Linked DNA regions of Collimonas fungivorans Ter331. The protein of the gene in region 2 interacts with the protein of the main gene of each other region in a pairwise test. Links are inferred from orthologs where the notes say so. Each region holds a gene or a part of one and is shown on either strand. Other genes may lie near its edges.

Region 1 (4,042 bases), 730 kb from region 2 along the record:
TCGGAATAACTTTCCTTCACTTCCAGGTCCGCGAAGCGCTCGTCTGCGCGCAGCCAGGCCAGGAACTGGTCGATTTGCTCGCGCATGCCGGCCAGGAACAGGTTGATTCCCTCCGGAGTAAGCAAAATCGTGCCTTTTAGTTGCAATTGTTTGCAAATTGCAAGAAATTCCGGACGCTTTTGCTCTGCGTCTATGAAAGTGATGAATTTATAGGCCGCGATATTGACGTAAGGATGGCTGGACTGCATGATGTATTTCTCGGTAAGTCGTTGATTTATCAGTATTATAAACGCCGGCCGCAGGAATGCCCAATTTTGCCCTTGGAGGCAGGGCCTCAGGGTAAAATACCGGCCATGACGACACCGCAATTTATCCATCTCCGCCTCCATTCCGAGTATTCCATTGTCGACGGCCTGGTACGCATCGACGATGTCGTGAAAGCCGCTGCCGGCGACAAGCAGGCAGCACTTGGCATCTCCGACCTCGCCAACCTGTTCGGCATGGTCAAATTCTATAAGGCTGCGCGCGGCAAGGGCATCAAGCCGATCATCGGCTGCGATGTCTGGATCACCAATGACGACGACCGCGACAAGCCGTCGCGCTTGCTGCTGCTGGTCAAGAACCGCCGCGGTTATTTGCAGCTGTGTGAACTGTTGTCCCGGGCCTGGCTGGAAAACCTGCATCGCGGCCGCGCGGAAATCCGCGCCGAATGGCTGGCCGAACTGACGCAACAGAATGGCGGCAACGGGCTGATTGCCTTGTCTGGCGCCCATTTCGGCGACATCGGCATTGCCATTGACAATGGCAATACAGGATTGGCGGAGCGTTGCATCGAGCGGTGGGCGGCGATTTTCCCGGACAATTTCTATGTCGAGATCCAGCGCGCCGACCAGCCCAACATGGAAGCACATGTGCGCCAGGCGGTGGCGCTGGCTGCCAAATTCGGCGTGCCAGTGGTGGCTACCCATCCGATCCAGTTCCTGGATAAAGAAGAATTCATTGCGCATGAAGCGCGCACCTGTATCGCCGAAGGCGAAATGCTGGCCAATGCGCGCCGCGTGCGCCGTTTCAACGACCAGCAATCGTTCAAGACCCAGGCCGAAATGGCCGAGCTGTTCGCCGACATGCCGGCCGCGCTGCAAAACTCCATTGAAATCGCCAAGCGCTGCAACCTGACGCTGCAATTGGGCAAGCCGCAATTGCCGGATTTCCCGACGCCGGACGGCATGACCATTGGCGATTTCCTGATACAGCAATCGCAGGAAGGCCTGGAGCTGCGCCTGCTGCATTTGTTCCCGGATCAAGCGAAGCGCGAACAGCAGCGCCAGCGCTACCAGGACCGGCTGAAATTCGAAACCGACACCATCATCAAGATGGGTTTCCCCGGCTACTTCCTGATCGTTGCCGAGTTTATCCGCTGGGCCAAGCAGAATGGCGTTCCGGTCGGACCGGGACGGGGTTCGGGGGCCGGTTCGCTGGTCGCATATTCACTGCAGATCACTGACCTCGATCCGCTCAAATACAATCTGCTGTTCGAACGTTTCCTGAATCCTGAGCGCGTATCGATGCCCGACTTCGATATCGACTTTTGCCAGGAAGGGCGCGACCGCGTCATCCAGCACGTCAAGGATTTGTACGGCAAGGATGCGGTATCGCAGATTGCCACCTTCGGCACCATGGCGGCGAAGGGCGCGATCCGCGACGTCGGCCGGGTGCTTGATTTTGGCTACAATTTTTGCGACGGCATCTCCAAGCTGATTCCGTTCAAGCCGGGCAAGCACGTCACGATTGCCGACGCCATCCAGGAAGAGCCGATGCTGGCCGAACGCCTGGAGAACGAGGAAGAGGTCAAGCAGCTGCTCAACCTGGCGCAGCAAGTCGAAGGCATCGCGCGCAACATCGGCATGCATGCCGGCGGCGTGCTGATCGCACCCGGCAAGCTGACCGATTTCTGCCCGCTGTATACACAGGGCGGCGATGCCGGCGTGGTGTCGCAGTACGATAAAGACGACGTCGAAGCCGTCGGCCTGGTCAAGTTCGACTTTTTGGGTTTGACCACGCTGACGATCCTTGATCGCGCGGTGCGCTACATCAAGCAGCTCGATCCGGCCATGGCCGACTTCAGCCTGGAAAAACTGCCGCTCAACGACCGGCCATCGTATGAATTGCTGACCGCCGCTAAAACAGTGGCCGTGTTCCAGCTTGAAAGCCGCGGCATGCAAGGCATGCTGAAAGATGCGCGGCCCGACCGCTTCGAAGACATTATCGCGCTGGTGGCGTTGTACCGGCCGGGTCCGATGGACCTGATCCCCGATTTCTGCAAACGCAAGCACGGCGAACGCTTCGACTATCCCGACCCGCGTACTGAAGGCATCTTGTCGGAAACCTATGGCATCATGGTGTATCAGGAGCAGGTGATGCAGATGGCGCAGGTGGTCGGCGGTTACTCGCTCGGCGGCGCGGATTTGCTGCGGCGGGCGATGGGTAAGAAAAAAGCGGAAGAGATGGCGGAGCATCGCCAGATTTTCCGCGACGGCGCCGCCAAGGACGGTTTGACCGAAGCCAAGGCCGATGAGATTTTCGACTTGATGGAAAAGTTCGCGGGCTACGGCTTCAACAAGTCGCATGCCGCCGCTTACGCGTTGCTGTCTTATCACACCGCTTACCTGAAAGCACATCACCCCGCCGCGTTCATGGCAGCCAACTTGTCGCTGGCGATGGACGACACGGAAAAGATCAAGATCCTGGTGGAAGATTCGCTGGTGGTGTGCAAGCTGACCTTGCTGCCGCCGGACATCAATCTGTCGGATTACCGTTTCACGCCGGAAGGCGAGCCGGGCAAGAAGGCGACGTTCATCCGTTACGGCCTCGGTGCGGTAAAAGGTTCGGGACAGAACGCGATTGAAGCCATCATCGCCGCCCGCCAGGAAAAACCTTTCGTCGACCTGTTCGATTTCTGCCTGCGGGTGGACAAGCGCCAGATCAACCGCCGCACCATCGAGTCGCTGATACGCGCCGGTGCATTCGATTGTTTCAAGGTCGACCGCGGGATCCTGCTGGCTTCGGTGCCGCGCGCGATGGAAGCTGCTGACCAGAAACTGGCATCTGCCAACCAGGTGAGCCTGTTTGGCGGCGACGACAGCGATCTTGAAGCGCCGATCGAATACGTGCAGGCGGCGCCATGGACCGACAAGCAAAAACTGACGGAAGAAAAAAGCGCGCTTGGCTTCTATCTGTCAGGCCATCTGTTCCATGCCTATGCCGCCGAAGCGCGCCGCTTCGCGCGCACTCCGCTCGGCAGCCTGGAACCGTCGCGCGAACCGCGCGTCCTGGCGGGCATCATCTCCGGCTTGCGGGCGCAAATGACGCAGCGTGGAAAAATGATGATCGTGACGCTGGACGACGGCAGCGCGACTGTCGACGTCACTGTCTATAACGAACAGTTTGAACCGAACAAGGCGTTTTTCAAGGAAGACGAATTCCTGGTGGTGCATGGCAAGGTTTCGGAAGATCGTTTCAACGGCGGTTTGCGGGTGTCGGCGGAGAAGGTGATGGATATTGCCACTGCACGGATTCAGTACGGCCGTCAGATCGTGTTGTCCCTGTCCTCGCCGGCGCAGAAAATCGATGCGACGCAGCTGAAGGACATGCTGTCCTCGCATCGTTCCGGCAACGGTTTGCCGATGACGCTGCGCTACACCGGCGACGGCGTAGCTTGCGAAATACTGCTGGGCGATGAATGGAGAGTGTCTCCCAGTGATGGCTTGCAGTTGGCCCTCGTAGAAAAAGTCGGGAAAGAAGCGGTCGCAGTGGAGTACTAAGGCGCCGCTTGCCGCGTTTTGCCGATTGGCTCCGCATCCTCATATTACTTAACTCTACTTTCGGAGAAAAAATTCTCTCATGATAGTAAAGTGCAAAAAGAACTTAAAGCAGACTGACTTATGAGCGCATTCTCCTATACAACCATTTTCAAGCGCCTTGCGCTATTGCATCGGCCATACAAAAAGAGATTGACCCTGGGTCTGCTTGGAATGGTTGTGAC
Region 2 (2,875 bases):
TCCAGGTCGTTGGTGTACAGGGTCTGGATGTCGCTGATGTCAGCTTCACGCAGCTTGGCCAGCAATTCTTCAGTCAGCTCGTCGTTGGCGTTGGCCACTACTTCGCCGGTGTCGCCGTCAACGATGTTGCGCGCCAAGACGCGGCCCAGCAGGTAGTCTTCCGGTACCGAGATCTGTTTGATGCCGGCAGCTTCAACGTCGCGCACGTGCTTGGAGTTGATGCGCTTGTCTTTAGCGACCAGGACCTTGCCCGATTTGTCGGTGATGTCGAAACGTGCGACTTCGCCGCGCAGGCGTTCTGCGACGAATTCCATCTCGGCGCCTTCGTTGCGCAACGCAAAGTTGTCGAACACGAAGAAGTTGGCCAGGATCTGCTCGACCGACATGCCGATCGCTTTCAGCAGGATCGTGACAGGCATCTTGCGGCGACGGTCGACGCGGAAGAACAGGATGTCTTTCGGGTCGAACTCGAAGTCGAGCCAGGAACCGCGGTAAGGAATGATACGTGCCGAGAACAGCAGTTTGCCGGACGAGTGCGTCTTGCCGCGGTCATGTTCAAAGAACACGCCTGGCGAACGATGCAGCTGCGACACGATAACGCGCTCGGTGCCGTTGATCACGAACGAACCGGTAGTCGTCATGAGCGGCAATTCGCCCATGTAGACTTCCTGTTCCTTCATTTCCTTGACCACAGGCTTGGTCGGCGATTCCTTGTCCAGGATCACCAGGCGCACCTTGGCGCGCAACGGCGACGCGAACGTCAATCCGCGCTGTTGGCATTCCTTGACGTCGAACGGCGGATCGCCGAGCACGTAGGACAAGAACTCGAGACGCGCAAAACCATTGTGCGAAACGATAGGGAAAATAGAAGTGAAAGCCGATTGCAGGCCCTCGTTCTTACGTTGAGACGGTACTTTGTCTGCTTGCAAAAAGCCAAGATACGACTCGAGCTGGGTCGCCAGCAGGAACGGAACGTGGTGAACGTTAGCGCGTTTCGCAAAAGATTTACGAATACGCTTCTTCTCAGTAAATGAGTAGTGCATTGAACACTCCGTGAGTGACAGGAAGGATAGAGAATTCAGGATTCGCTGGATCTTTCAATGAAACTAGACAAAACTAATAGTCTGGCTACACTGTCTGAACCAACAATTCCTCAAGTCTCAGCCCTTCGAGCTTGATGGCAACGGACGCTTAATAAAACAACAAGCGCTAAACAAAATCAAAAACGACAAAGGAGCCAAAGCCGAACCCTCTTTTTCGAGAGTTCTGCACTTTGACTCCAGCGCAATAAATGCGCTCTAAAAAGCTGAAATTACTTGATTTCAGCTTCTGCGCCGGCTTCAACCAATTTCTTGGCTGCTGCTTCAGCGTCGGCTTTCGAAACGCCTTCTTTAAGTGGCTTCGGTGCGCCGTCAACCAGGTCTTTAGCTTCTTTCAAGCCCAGGCCGGTGATTTCGCGAACTGCCTTAATTACGCCAACCTTGTTCGCGCCGAAAGACTTCAGAATAACGGTGAACTCGGTTTGCTCTTCAACTGCAGCAGCTGCGCCGCCGCCTGCGCCGCCGGCAACTGCAACAGCAGCTGCGGAAACGCCGAACTTCTCTTCGAATGCCTTAACCAGGTCATTCAATTCCATAACAGTCAGACCATCGATCTGGGTCAGGAATGCATCTTTATCAAAAGCCATGTGAAACTCCTAATTTTTTACAGTAAATACATCTGATTGGTACTAACGCTAAAAAAAGCGCCTGAAGCTTGCTAATTAAGCGGCTTCGGCTTCTTTTTTCGCTGCCAGAGCAGCCAAACCACGCACAAATCCAGCGATCGGCATCTGCATCATGCCCACAACTTGGGCCAGCAGAACTTCGCGACTTGGAATGTTTGCCAACGCTTGTACACCCGCCTTATCCAGCGACTTACCAGCGAAGTTACCTGCCTTGACGACCAGTTTGTCGTTGCTTTTTGCAAAGTCGTTGATGACTTTTGCAGCAGCAACGGCGTCCTCGGAGATCGAATAGATCAACGGGCCGGTCATGTCTTTGGCGAGGTCGGCAAACGCGGTACCTTCAACGGCGCGACGTGCCAGTGTATTTTTCAATACACGCAAGTACACACCCTGGGTACGCGCATTAGCGCGCAGTTGGGTCAAGTGACCAACCTGGATGCCACGATATTCGGCCACGACGATAGTCTGTGCATTTGCAACTTTTGCAGAGACTTCGGCGACTACGGCCTTTTTGTCATTCAGATTGAGACTCAAGATCAACCTCCAAAAATGATGCTCGGATATTACACAACCGCAAATGGCTGCTTACCTCACATCGGTTCGAACACGGCGTCCGAAGTTAGGAGTTCAGAACTTGCGCATGACTCAGAGTGAACCAACACGCAGCGATGAGACTACAAAACTTGTTCGGGTACACCATCTGCGTTGGGTGCCAGCTGATCGCTCACCTGGTGTTTAACTTTGTGCACCACCTGCATGCACGCCGCCCAACGGTCTTTGATTGCCTGGACCTGCATCGTTACTGCCAATACAGGTCCAGCCCAAAGATTCGCCTGGTTGCGCATGCGCAGCCAGGACTTTATTCTTCTAATTTAAGCTGCCAGTGTCGTTTGATCGACACGAACGCCGGCACCCATTGTCGAAGACAAGGAGATCTTGCGCAGGTATACACCCTTGCTGGTGGCTGGCTTTGCTTTGCTCAATGCATCGATCAGTGCCAACAAGTTGGACTTCAATTCTGCATCGCTAAACGATTTACGACCGATGGTTGCGTGAACGATACCGGCTTTGTCGGTACGGTACTGCACTTGACCGGCTTTTGCGTTCTTGACGGCAGTTGCAACGTCAGCAGTCACGGTGCCAACCTTC
Region 3 (3,050 bases), 2.5 Mb from region 2 along the record:
TGGCGGAAGCAGTGGAACAGCACGTGGCCTTCGTGCCGGGCGGTCCGTTCTACGGCAATACGCCGGAACAGCACACCCTGCGCCTGAGCTTCGTGACCGTGCCGCCGGCAAAAATACGCGAAGGGATCGAGAGGCTGGGCAAGCTGATTGCTTCGAAACTTTGATTTCCATCCAATAGTCTTCGCGCAGCTTACGCTGCAGAGATGTGATGCAAACAGAAAAAGCCGACTTGAAGTCGGCTTTTTTATTTTCAGGCCAGGAAAAAATTAGGGTCAGAGTCGAATTATTTTAATTCGACTCTGACCCTAATTTAATAAAGCAGCGCGGAACGGGCTGTTTTATGGCCTTGGGACTAGGGTGTCACGGGTGTTAATGTCGCCGGCTTGAGTTTCGATTCCAGCATCTTCCCTTTGCGGGCGCGCTTGCCGATATGCGGGGCTAGTCCCGATGCCGACAAGGCTACCTGTTGCGCTTTGCCGCCGCGGCCGATGCCGGACACCAGTACGCCGCGCTGGCTGATCGGTTGCGCTGCCAGCAGTTTTTCCTTGTCTTCCAGTTCCATCAGGATCACGCCGCGGCCGCCGTTGCTGAGCGACTTGCATTCGTCCAGGCCGAACACCAGCAGGCGGCCTTTTTCCGACAGGCAGGCGATGGCGCTGACGTTGGCGCTCAGCGCCTGCGGCGGCAAGGGCAGGTCGCCTTCATCCAGCGTGACGTAGGACTTGCCGGCCTTGACCCGGCTCAGCATGTCGCCGATCTTGGCGGTGAAGCCATAACCGCCGGTGCTGGCCAGCAGCAGCATCAGCTCGGACGGGCCGGCGAAATAATGCATGACGCTGCTGCCGTTGGCCAGGTCGATCAGGGTCGTGATCGGCACGCCGTCGCCGCGCGCGTTGGGCAAGGTCGCTACCGATACCGAGTAGATGCGGCCGTTGGAGCCGAAGGTCAGCAGGTTGTCGACGGTGCGGCACTCGAATGCGCCGTACAAGGCATCGCCCGCCTTGAAGCCGAACTGGCTGGCGTCATGGCCGTGGCCGGTGCGTGCGCGCACCCAGCCTTTTTGCGAAATGATGACGGTCACCGGTTCGTCGACGATGCGGGTTTCCACCACGGCTTTTTCCGCTGCCTCGATCAGGGTGCGGCGCGCATCGCCAAACTGTTTCTGGTCGGCTTCGATTTCCTTGATCACCAGGCGTTTCATCGAGGCCGGATTGTCGAGCAGGTCTTGCAGCGTGGCTTTTTCATTGCGCAGCTCGGCCAGTTCCTGCTGGATCTTGATGGTCTCCAGGCGCGCCAGCTGGCGCAGGCGGATTTCCAGGATGTCTTCGGCCTGGCGGTCGGACAGCTTGAATGCCTCTATCAGCGCCGGCTTCGGCTCATCCGACTCGCGGATGATCTTGATCACCTTGTCGATATTGAGCAGGATCGCTTCGCGGCCTTCCAGGATATGGATGCGGTCGTCGATTTTCTGCAACTTGAATTGCGAGCGGCGGGTAATGGTGGCGAAGCGGAAAGTGATCCACTCGCGCAAGATCATGCCCAGGCCCTTCTGGCGCGGACGGCCATCGCCGCCTATCATCACCAGGTTGATCGAAGCGCTGCTTTCGAGCGAAGTATGGGCCAGCAGCATGTTGGTGAATTCGGTCTGGTCCAGGTTCTTCGATTTCGGTTCGAACACCAGGCGCACCGGCGCATCGCGCCCGGATTCGTCGCGCACCGTGTCGAGCACCGACAGGATCGACGTCTTGAGCGCCAGCTGTTCCGGCGTCAGGGTCTTCTTGCCGAGCTTGATTTTCGGATTGGTCAGCTCTTCGATTTCTTCCAGGATCTTTTGCGACGATGCGCCAGGCGGCAGCTCCGTGACCACCGCTTGCCACTGGCCGCGCGCCAGGTCTTCGATCTTCCAGGTGGCGCGCACTTTCAGGCTGCCACGGCCGCTTTCGTACATTTCCGAGATCGCGCTGGCCGAGGTGATGATCTGGCCGCCACCCGGGAAGTCCGGGCCGGGGATGATCTGCATCAGCTCGGCATGGCTCAAGTTGGGATTGCGGATCAGGGCGACTGCCGCTTTTGCGACTTCCTGCAGGTTGTGCGACGGGATTTCGGTAGCCAGGCCGACCGCGATCCCCGAAGCGCCGTTCAGCAAGACGAAGGGCAGGCGCGCCGGCAGCAGTTTCGGTTCCTCTGTGGAGCCATCGTAGTTGGGCTGGAAATCGACCGTGCCCATGTCGATTTCTTCCAGCAGCAAACGGGCGATCGGCATCAGGCGCGCTTCGGTGTAACGCATCGCCGCGGCGCCGTCGCCGTCGCGCGAACCGAAGTTGCCCTGGCCGTCGACCAGCGGGTAGCGCAGCGAGAAATCCTGGGTCATGCGCACCAGGGCGTCGTACACCGACTGGTCGCCATGCGGATGCAGCTTACCCAGCACATCGCCCACCACCAGCGCCGATTTGCGCGGTTTGGCGGCGGCGTTCAGGCCCAGTTCGCTCATCGCATACAGGATGCGGCGCTGCACCGGCTTCTGGCCGTCGGAGACGTCCGGCAAGGCGCGGCCCTTGACGACCGAAATGGCGTAGTCGAGGTAGGCGCGTTCAGCGAAAGTGGCGAGGGTTAAGGATTCAGCGTCCGGGGTTGGTGCATCTGGCGTAGCAAACAGATCGTTTTGGTCGGTCATGAGAAGTCGGAGAATTATTCGATAAGAGGCGTTGCCGTTGCGGATATCGCCGCAGCCGGCGGAATCGGGTTCAGATTCGGCGTGGTGGCCGCAGGCATGTTGCTGCGGCCGGGAATCACAAGGCGGATGCGGTTCAAGCCGGGTTTGCCGCCGGCGTTAGTGCTAGCGGCCGATTGTGCGAATGCCGGCTGGTACAACTGGTAAAACTGCCGCACCAGTTGCACGTAGTTGCGCGTTTCCGCATACGGCGGCACCTTGTTATTGTATTTCTGCACGGCGCCTTCGCCGGCGTTGTAAGAAGCGATCACCAGCTCCTGCTGCGCCGGATACAGTTTCAGCAAGTCGCGCAGATAGCGGGCGCCCAGGCGGATATTGG
Region 4 (2,902 bases), 340 kb from region 2 along the record:
AAAAACTTCTTACCAACCACATCACCTTCAACCCCACTTTTCCCCTCGCAAACTCCACTCTCAAAACAGCCCTAACTTCTCTTCGCTGTCTCGGTAATTTCGCGTCGTTCTCAACGGGAGGCGAACTATAGCAAACCATTTCGCCCTATGGCAAGCGATTTGTTAAAGATTTTTAAAAACGGGTAAACGTTTTCCCAGGAAGGCCTGCATGCCCTCCTTTTGGTCCTCTGTAGCGAAGGTGCTGTGGAACAGGCGGCGCTCATAGTTGATGCCCTCCGCCAGGGTGGTTTCATAGGCGCGGTTGACCGATTCCTTGATCATCATGACTGCCGGCAACGACATCGAGGAAATCACGATCGCCGCTTCCAGCGCTTCCTGCAGCAGCCTTTCCAGCGGCACCACGCGCGACACCAGGCCGGCGCGCTCTGCTTCGGCGGCGTCCATCATGCGCGCGGTCAGGCACATGTCCATCGCCTTGGACTTCGATATGGCGCGCGGCAAGCGCTGGGTGCCGCCGGCGCCGGGAATGATGCCCAGCTTGATTTCCGGCTGGCCGAACTTGGCGTTGTCAGCAGCGATGATGAAGTCGCACATCATGGCCAGCTCGCAGCCGCCGCCCAGGGCAAACCCCGCTACGGCGGCAATCACCGGCTTGCGCACGCTGCGGATCTTCTCCCAGTTACGAGTGATGTAGTCGCCCTTGAACACATCCATGTAACTCAGCTCGGCCATGCCGCCGATGTCGGCGCCGGCGGCAAACGCCTTGTCGCTGCCGGTCAGCACGATGCAGCCGATCTCGGGATCAGCGTCGAACTTCAGCAAAGCCTCGCCCAGCTCGCTCATCAGCTGGTCGTTCAGGGCGTTCAGGGCCTTGGGGCGATTCAGGTGGATGAGGCCGACTTTTCCTTGTGTTTCAACCAGAATGTTTTCGTATGTCATTGCAGATCCCATTTAGTAACTCGAGTCGAATAAACTTAATTGTAGCGCCGCTATATAAGAGATAGGATGACTGTAACGCGGAATCTTTACAGAAATCCAAGGAATCTTCCTGCCTGCAAACAGTCTATACATTTAAGCAAGGCTCTTGAATCAAGGCTCTATATTACCGACAAGATCGCCAGATTTTGACCGACACACCTTTTTCAACCAGAAGGAGGCAAGCCATGTTCAAAACCATTCTTGTACCTACCGACGGCTCCCACCTGTCGGACAAGGCCATCAATACAGCGATTGAATTTGCCAAATTCAGCAGCGGCAGGATCATTGCCCTCTCGGTTGCCGAGCCCTACCCGTTCTCGCCGATGGCTGAAAGCACCATGGCCACCGACCCCGGCACCTATGAAGAAAACATGCTGGCGCTGGCCAAGCTCAATGTGCAAAAAGTCGCCGACGCCGCCAGGAATGCCGGCGTCCCTTGCGAAATGCTGACAGCGCAAGCCTTCAATCCCGACGAAGAAATCATCAGCGCCGCCGAAAAATACCATTGCGACGCGATCTTCATGGCTTCGCATGGGCGCAGCGGCCTTAGCCGGTTATTCCTTGGCAGCAAGACCCAGCGCGTGCTGGCCCACTCCACGATCCCGGTACTGGTCCTGCGCTAAATAGCCATCGACGGCCCGCCGCCAGCCGGCGCCGGGCTTTATTCCCTTAGCGCGCGGCGGCCAGCTTCGGCAGCAGCAGCCACATCATGCCGCGCTGCTTCATGCGGCCAGCCTTGTCGCCGGCCTCATTGCCAAACCCCCAGAAAAAATCGGCCCTGACCGCGCCCTTGATGGCGCCGCCGGTATCTTGCGCCACCACCAGCTGCTGCAGCAGCGCATTACTGTTCGGCTGCGTGGTCGCCAGGAATACCGGCGTGCCGAGCGGAACGAACTGCGGATCCACCGCGATCGAACGCAGCGGCGTCAGCGGTACGCCTTGCGCGCCTTTCGGCCCCTTGCTCGGATCCGTCACTTTTTCCTCTTTAAAGAAGACATAACTCGGATTCGCATTCAGCAACTCCTGCTGCCGGCCCGGATTGGCCGCCAGCCAGGCCTTGATCCCCTGCGCCGAAGCCTGGGCCAGGGTCAGCTCGCCTTTATCCACCAGGTAGCGGCCGATCGACTTGTAGGGATAGCCGTTCTGATCGGCATAAGCGACCCGCACGATGCTGCTGCCGTCATTCATCTGGACCCGGCCGGAACCCTGGACCTGCAGGAAAAAAGCGTCGATAGGATCGTCCACCCACAGGATTTCCTTGCCCGCCAGCACGCCGGACTTGTCCAGTTCAGCGCGATTCGGATAAGGCACCACCTTGCTCCCCACCAGGCGGCCGCGCAGGCGCAAACCCTTCAGTTCGGGATAAATGCTGGCCAGCTCGACCGTCAGCAAGTCTTCCGGCGCCCGGTAGATCGGCGTCTGGTATGGGCCGCCGCGCTTGCGCGAACCTTTCAACAAGGGCTCGTAGTAGCCGGTCACCAGGCCGTTGTCCGAGCCGTCAGGATTGATCACCTGATAAGGCGTGAAAAAGGACTGGAAAAACGTCCGTATCGCGCTTTCATTATTGCCGTCCAGGCCCGCCGCCACCGCACAAGGCTCTTTCCAGTCACTCTTGCGCGCCTGGGTCGAGCATGAAGTCAGGAACGCCGGCAGAACCTGGCGCAAGTCGTCGCTGCCCCAGCCTGGCAGAGCGGCAAAGGTGGTCGCGCGCAAGTTGGCGCCGGGCGCGGCGGACGGCGCCGTCGGCGTGCCCGGCTGGCGCGGACCTTCCGGCGCCGGCGGGGTGACTGGGGTGGTAGTACAGGCAGCTAGACTGAGTGCGATGATGAAGGCAGCAGAAGCGGGTAGACTGATACGTTTAAATAGCATTTAGGATTCTTTATGTGGTTAGTGGCTCTCGAAGCGTGTTTCGCCTTCTTGTTAT
Region 5 (2,844 bases), 730 kb from region 2 along the record:
ATCGAGAACTTGCAAAGCTTCCAGGGTCAGGTTCATTGCTGCGTGACGAGTAGATGTATGTTGTTAAAATTTCATTCAGATAATTTGAATGATATATCGGAATTTAGCATCTGTCTTCTGCCCTTTCCCAAGGCTATAGTGCCAAGTAATCCAGTGGATTCATATAGCGCATTCCTATAGTGAAATAAATTTTCGAATATATCAGGTCGCACTCCACCTCAATGCAGGCTAGCTATGATGGCTTGACTGTGGATTCTGTTTTTCGTTCGTCGCTGTTCGTCGCTTATTGTGAGCCACGACAAGGCAGCGGACCTGATTATTGCTGTCTTATTATTGCTGTTTATGCTGTCTGACATTGTGTTGCTTGTTATTTATTTTCAATCGGATTCTTACGCCAAAAGGGCATTGCCATGACTAAAGTTGCTATTGTTTATCACTCCGGCTACGGCCATACCAAAAAACAGGCAGAAGCCGTGCATGCCGGGGTGCTGCGGGCGGAGGGCGCTACGCCTGAACTGATCGCCATTGACGCCGAAGGCAATCTCGGCGACGCAGCCTGGGCATCGCTGGAAGCGGCCGACGCCATCATCTTCGGCACGCCGACATACATGGGCACCGTTTCCTGGCAGTTCAAGAAGTTTGCCGATACTTCGTCGAAGCAATGGTTTGGCCAGAAATGGAAGGACAAGGTGGCTGCCGGTTTTACCAATTCGGCGACGATGAATGGCGACAAGGGCACCACCATGAGCTATCTGATCACATTTGCGATGCAGCACAGCATGGTCTGGGTCGGCACGGGTTTGATGCCGGCGAACAGCAAGGCTGCACAGCGTAACGATGTAAACTTCGTCGGCGGCTTCTCCGGCGCCCTGGCGCAGAGCCCGTCGGATTCTTCGCCGGAAGAAGGTCCTGCGGCAGGCGATCTTGAAACCGCCAAGCAGTTTGGCAAGCGTGTTGCCGAGACCGCGCAGAAATTCAAGAAGTAAGTGTCTTGCAGGAGGGCGAACCAAGTTCGCCCCAGAAAGTAAAAAAGCCCGCTTGCAATCCAAGCGGGCTTTTTTGCTGGTCCAGGCCGTTGCGTTTAGTACGCGCCGCTGGCTTCTGTTGGCGCCGCTACGGCTTCCGGCTGGCAATGCGGGCAGGATTTGCCGGCCACGTATTGCGGCGACAGCTGCTGGCGCGGCGTTACCACGGCGCGGCAAGCGTAGCATTGCACGGTGGCGGTTTCCTGCAGTTGCGGATTGAGCGCGGTGCGATAGTCGAACACGAAACAGTCACCGTCGTAATGAGCGCCGCCGCATTCTTCGAAATACTTGAGGATTCCGCCTTCCAGCTGGTAGACGCTGTCGTAGCCGATATTCTGCATGTGGATTGCAGCCTTCTCGCAGCGGATGCCGCCGGTACAGAAAGTGACAACGGTCTTGTCGGCCAGTTCGTCCTTGTGCGCAGCGATCACCGCCGGGAATTCGCTGAATTTCTCGATGCGGTAATCAATCGTGTTTTCAAAGGTGCCGACGTCGACTTCAAATGCGTTGCGTGTATCCAGCATGACCACCGGCCGGCCGTTGTCGTCGTAACCCTGGTCCAGCCAGCGCTTTAGCGTCTGCGCCTGCACCGCCGGGGCGCGGCCCAGTTCCGGCTTGATCAAAGGGTGTTTCATCGTGATGATTTCCGCCTTCAGCTTGACCAGCATGCGGGTGAAAGGCTGTTTTTCGGAATAACTTTCCTTCACTTCCAGGTCCGCGAAGCGCTCGTCTGCGCGCAGCCAGGCCAGGAACTGGTCGATTTGCTCGCGCATGCCGGCCAGGAACAGGTTGATTCCCTCCGGAGTAAGCAAAATCGTGCCTTTTAGTTGCAATTGTTTGCAAATTGCAAGAAATTCCGGACGCTTTTGCTCTGCGTCTATGAAAGTGATGAATTTATAGGCCGCGATATTGACGTAAGGATGGCTGGACTGCATGATGTATTTCTCGGTAAGTCGTTGATTTATCAGTATTATAAACGCCGGCCGCAGGAATGCCCAATTTTGCCCTTGGAGGCAGGGCCTCAGGGTAAAATACCGGCCATGACGACACCGCAATTTATCCATCTCCGCCTCCATTCCGAGTATTCCATTGTCGACGGCCTGGTACGCATCGACGATGTCGTGAAAGCCGCTGCCGGCGACAAGCAGGCAGCACTTGGCATCTCCGACCTCGCCAACCTGTTCGGCATGGTCAAATTCTATAAGGCTGCGCGCGGCAAGGGCATCAAGCCGATCATCGGCTGCGATGTCTGGATCACCAATGACGACGACCGCGACAAGCCGTCGCGCTTGCTGCTGCTGGTCAAGAACCGCCGCGGTTATTTGCAGCTGTGTGAACTGTTGTCCCGGGCCTGGCTGGAAAACCTGCATCGCGGCCGCGCGGAAATCCGCGCCGAATGGCTGGCCGAACTGACGCAACAGAATGGCGGCAACGGGCTGATTGCCTTGTCTGGCGCCCATTTCGGCGACATCGGCATTGCCATTGACAATGGCAATACAGGATTGGCGGAGCGTTGCATCGAGCGGTGGGCGGCGATTTTCCCGGACAATTTCTATGTCGAGATCCAGCGCGCCGACCAGCCCAACATGGAAGCACATGTGCGCCAGGCGGTGGCGCTGGCTGCCAAATTCGGCGTGCCAGTGGTGGCTACCCATCCGATCCAGTTCCTGGATAAAGAAGAATTCATTGCGCATGAAGCGCGCACCTGTATCGCCGAAGGCGAAATGCTGGCCAATGCGCGCCGCGTGCGCCGTTTCAACGACCAGCAATCGTTCAAGACCCAGGCCGAAATGGCCGAGCTGTTCGCCGACATGCCGGC

The links.
Region 1: the proteins of rplL (region 2) and dnaE interact in binary tests that used the Escherichia coli proteins (3 or more experiments, as listed by UniProt). The link is inferred for Collimonas fungivorans Ter331 from one-to-one orthologs.
Region 3: the proteins of rplL (region 2) and parC interact in binary tests that used the Escherichia coli proteins (3 or more experiments, as listed by UniProt). The link is inferred for Collimonas fungivorans Ter331 from one-to-one orthologs.
Region 4: the proteins of rplL (region 2) and CFU_RS03640 interact in binary tests that used the Escherichia coli proteins (3 or more experiments, as listed by UniProt). The link is inferred for Collimonas fungivorans Ter331 from one-to-one orthologs.
Region 5: the proteins of rplL (region 2) and CFU_RS05400 interact in binary tests that used the Escherichia coli proteins (3 or more experiments, as listed by UniProt). The link is inferred for Collimonas fungivorans Ter331 from one-to-one orthologs.

The regions. Positions count from the first base shown.
Region 1 is NC_015856.1:1,218,011-1,222,052, forward strand. The notes cover bases 1-4,021. They hold dnaE (DNA polymerase III subunit alpha), read left to right. Parts: upstream 1-353; coding sequence 354-3,821; downstream 3,822-4,021. Other genes in these bases: CFU_RS05400 (sulfurtransferase), read right to left, coding at 1-248; msbA (lipid A export permease/ATP-binding protein MsbA), read left to right, coding at 3,942-4,021. Also shown: more of msbA, read left to right, coding at 4,022-4,042. UniProt on the Escherichia coli protein: DNA polymerase III is a complex, multichain enzyme responsible for most of the replicative synthesis in bacteria. This DNA polymerase also exhibits 3' to 5' exonuclease activity. The alpha chain is the DNA polymerase catalytic subunit.
Region 2 is NC_015856.1:489,627-492,501, reverse strand. The notes cover bases 1-2,854. They hold rplL (50S ribosomal protein L7/L12), read right to left. Parts: upstream 1,688-2,854; coding sequence 1,313-1,687; downstream 1-1,312. Other genes in these bases: rplA (50S ribosomal protein L1), read right to left, coding at 2,599-2,854; rplJ (50S ribosomal protein L10), read right to left, coding at 1,763-2,260; rpoB (DNA-directed RNA polymerase subunit beta), read right to left, coding at 1-1,043. In the rest of the region: more of rplA, read right to left, coding at 2,855-2,875. UniProt on the Escherichia coli protein: The binding site for several of the GTPase factors involved in protein synthesis (IF-2, EF-Tu, EF-G and RF3). Is thus essential for accurate translation.
Region 3 is NC_015856.1:3,012,002-3,015,051, reverse strand. What follows is about bases 14-3,042. They hold parC (DNA topoisomerase IV subunit A), read right to left. Parts: upstream 2,675-3,042; coding sequence 353-2,674; downstream 14-352. Other genes in these bases: CFU_RS13070 (lytic transglycosylase domain-containing protein), read right to left, coding at 2,689-3,042; CFU_RS13080 (PLP-dependent aminotransferase family protein), read left to right, coding at 14-164. Outside these bases: more of CFU_RS13080, read left to right, coding at 1-13; more of CFU_RS13070, read right to left, coding at 3,043-3,050. UniProt on the Escherichia coli protein: Topoisomerase IV is essential for chromosome segregation; it is the principal protein responsible for decatenating newly replicated chromosomes. It relaxes supercoiled DNA.
Region 4 is NC_015856.1:825,961-828,862, reverse strand. What follows is about bases 2-2,882. They hold CFU_RS03640 (universal stress protein), read left to right. Parts: upstream 2-1,163; coding sequence 1,164-1,601; downstream 1,602-2,882. Other genes in these bases: mltA (murein transglycosylase A), read right to left, coding at 1,648-2,847; CFU_RS03645 (enoyl-CoA hydratase), read right to left, coding at 163-939.
Region 5 is NC_015856.1:1,216,299-1,219,142, forward strand. Bases 22-2,844 are described here. They hold CFU_RS05400 (sulfurtransferase), read right to left. Parts: upstream 1,961-2,844; coding sequence 1,082-1,960; downstream 22-1,081. Other genes in these bases: CFU_RS05390 (LysR family transcriptional regulator), read right to left, coding at 22-36; CFU_RS05395 (flavodoxin family protein), read left to right, coding at 411-986; dnaE (DNA polymerase III subunit alpha), read left to right, coding at 2,066-2,844. In the rest of the region: more of CFU_RS05390, read right to left, coding at 1-21. UniProt on the Escherichia coli protein: Catalyzes oxygen-dependent 5-hydroxyuridine (ho5U) modification at position 34 in tRNAs, the first step in 5-carboxymethoxyuridine (cmo5U) biosynthesis.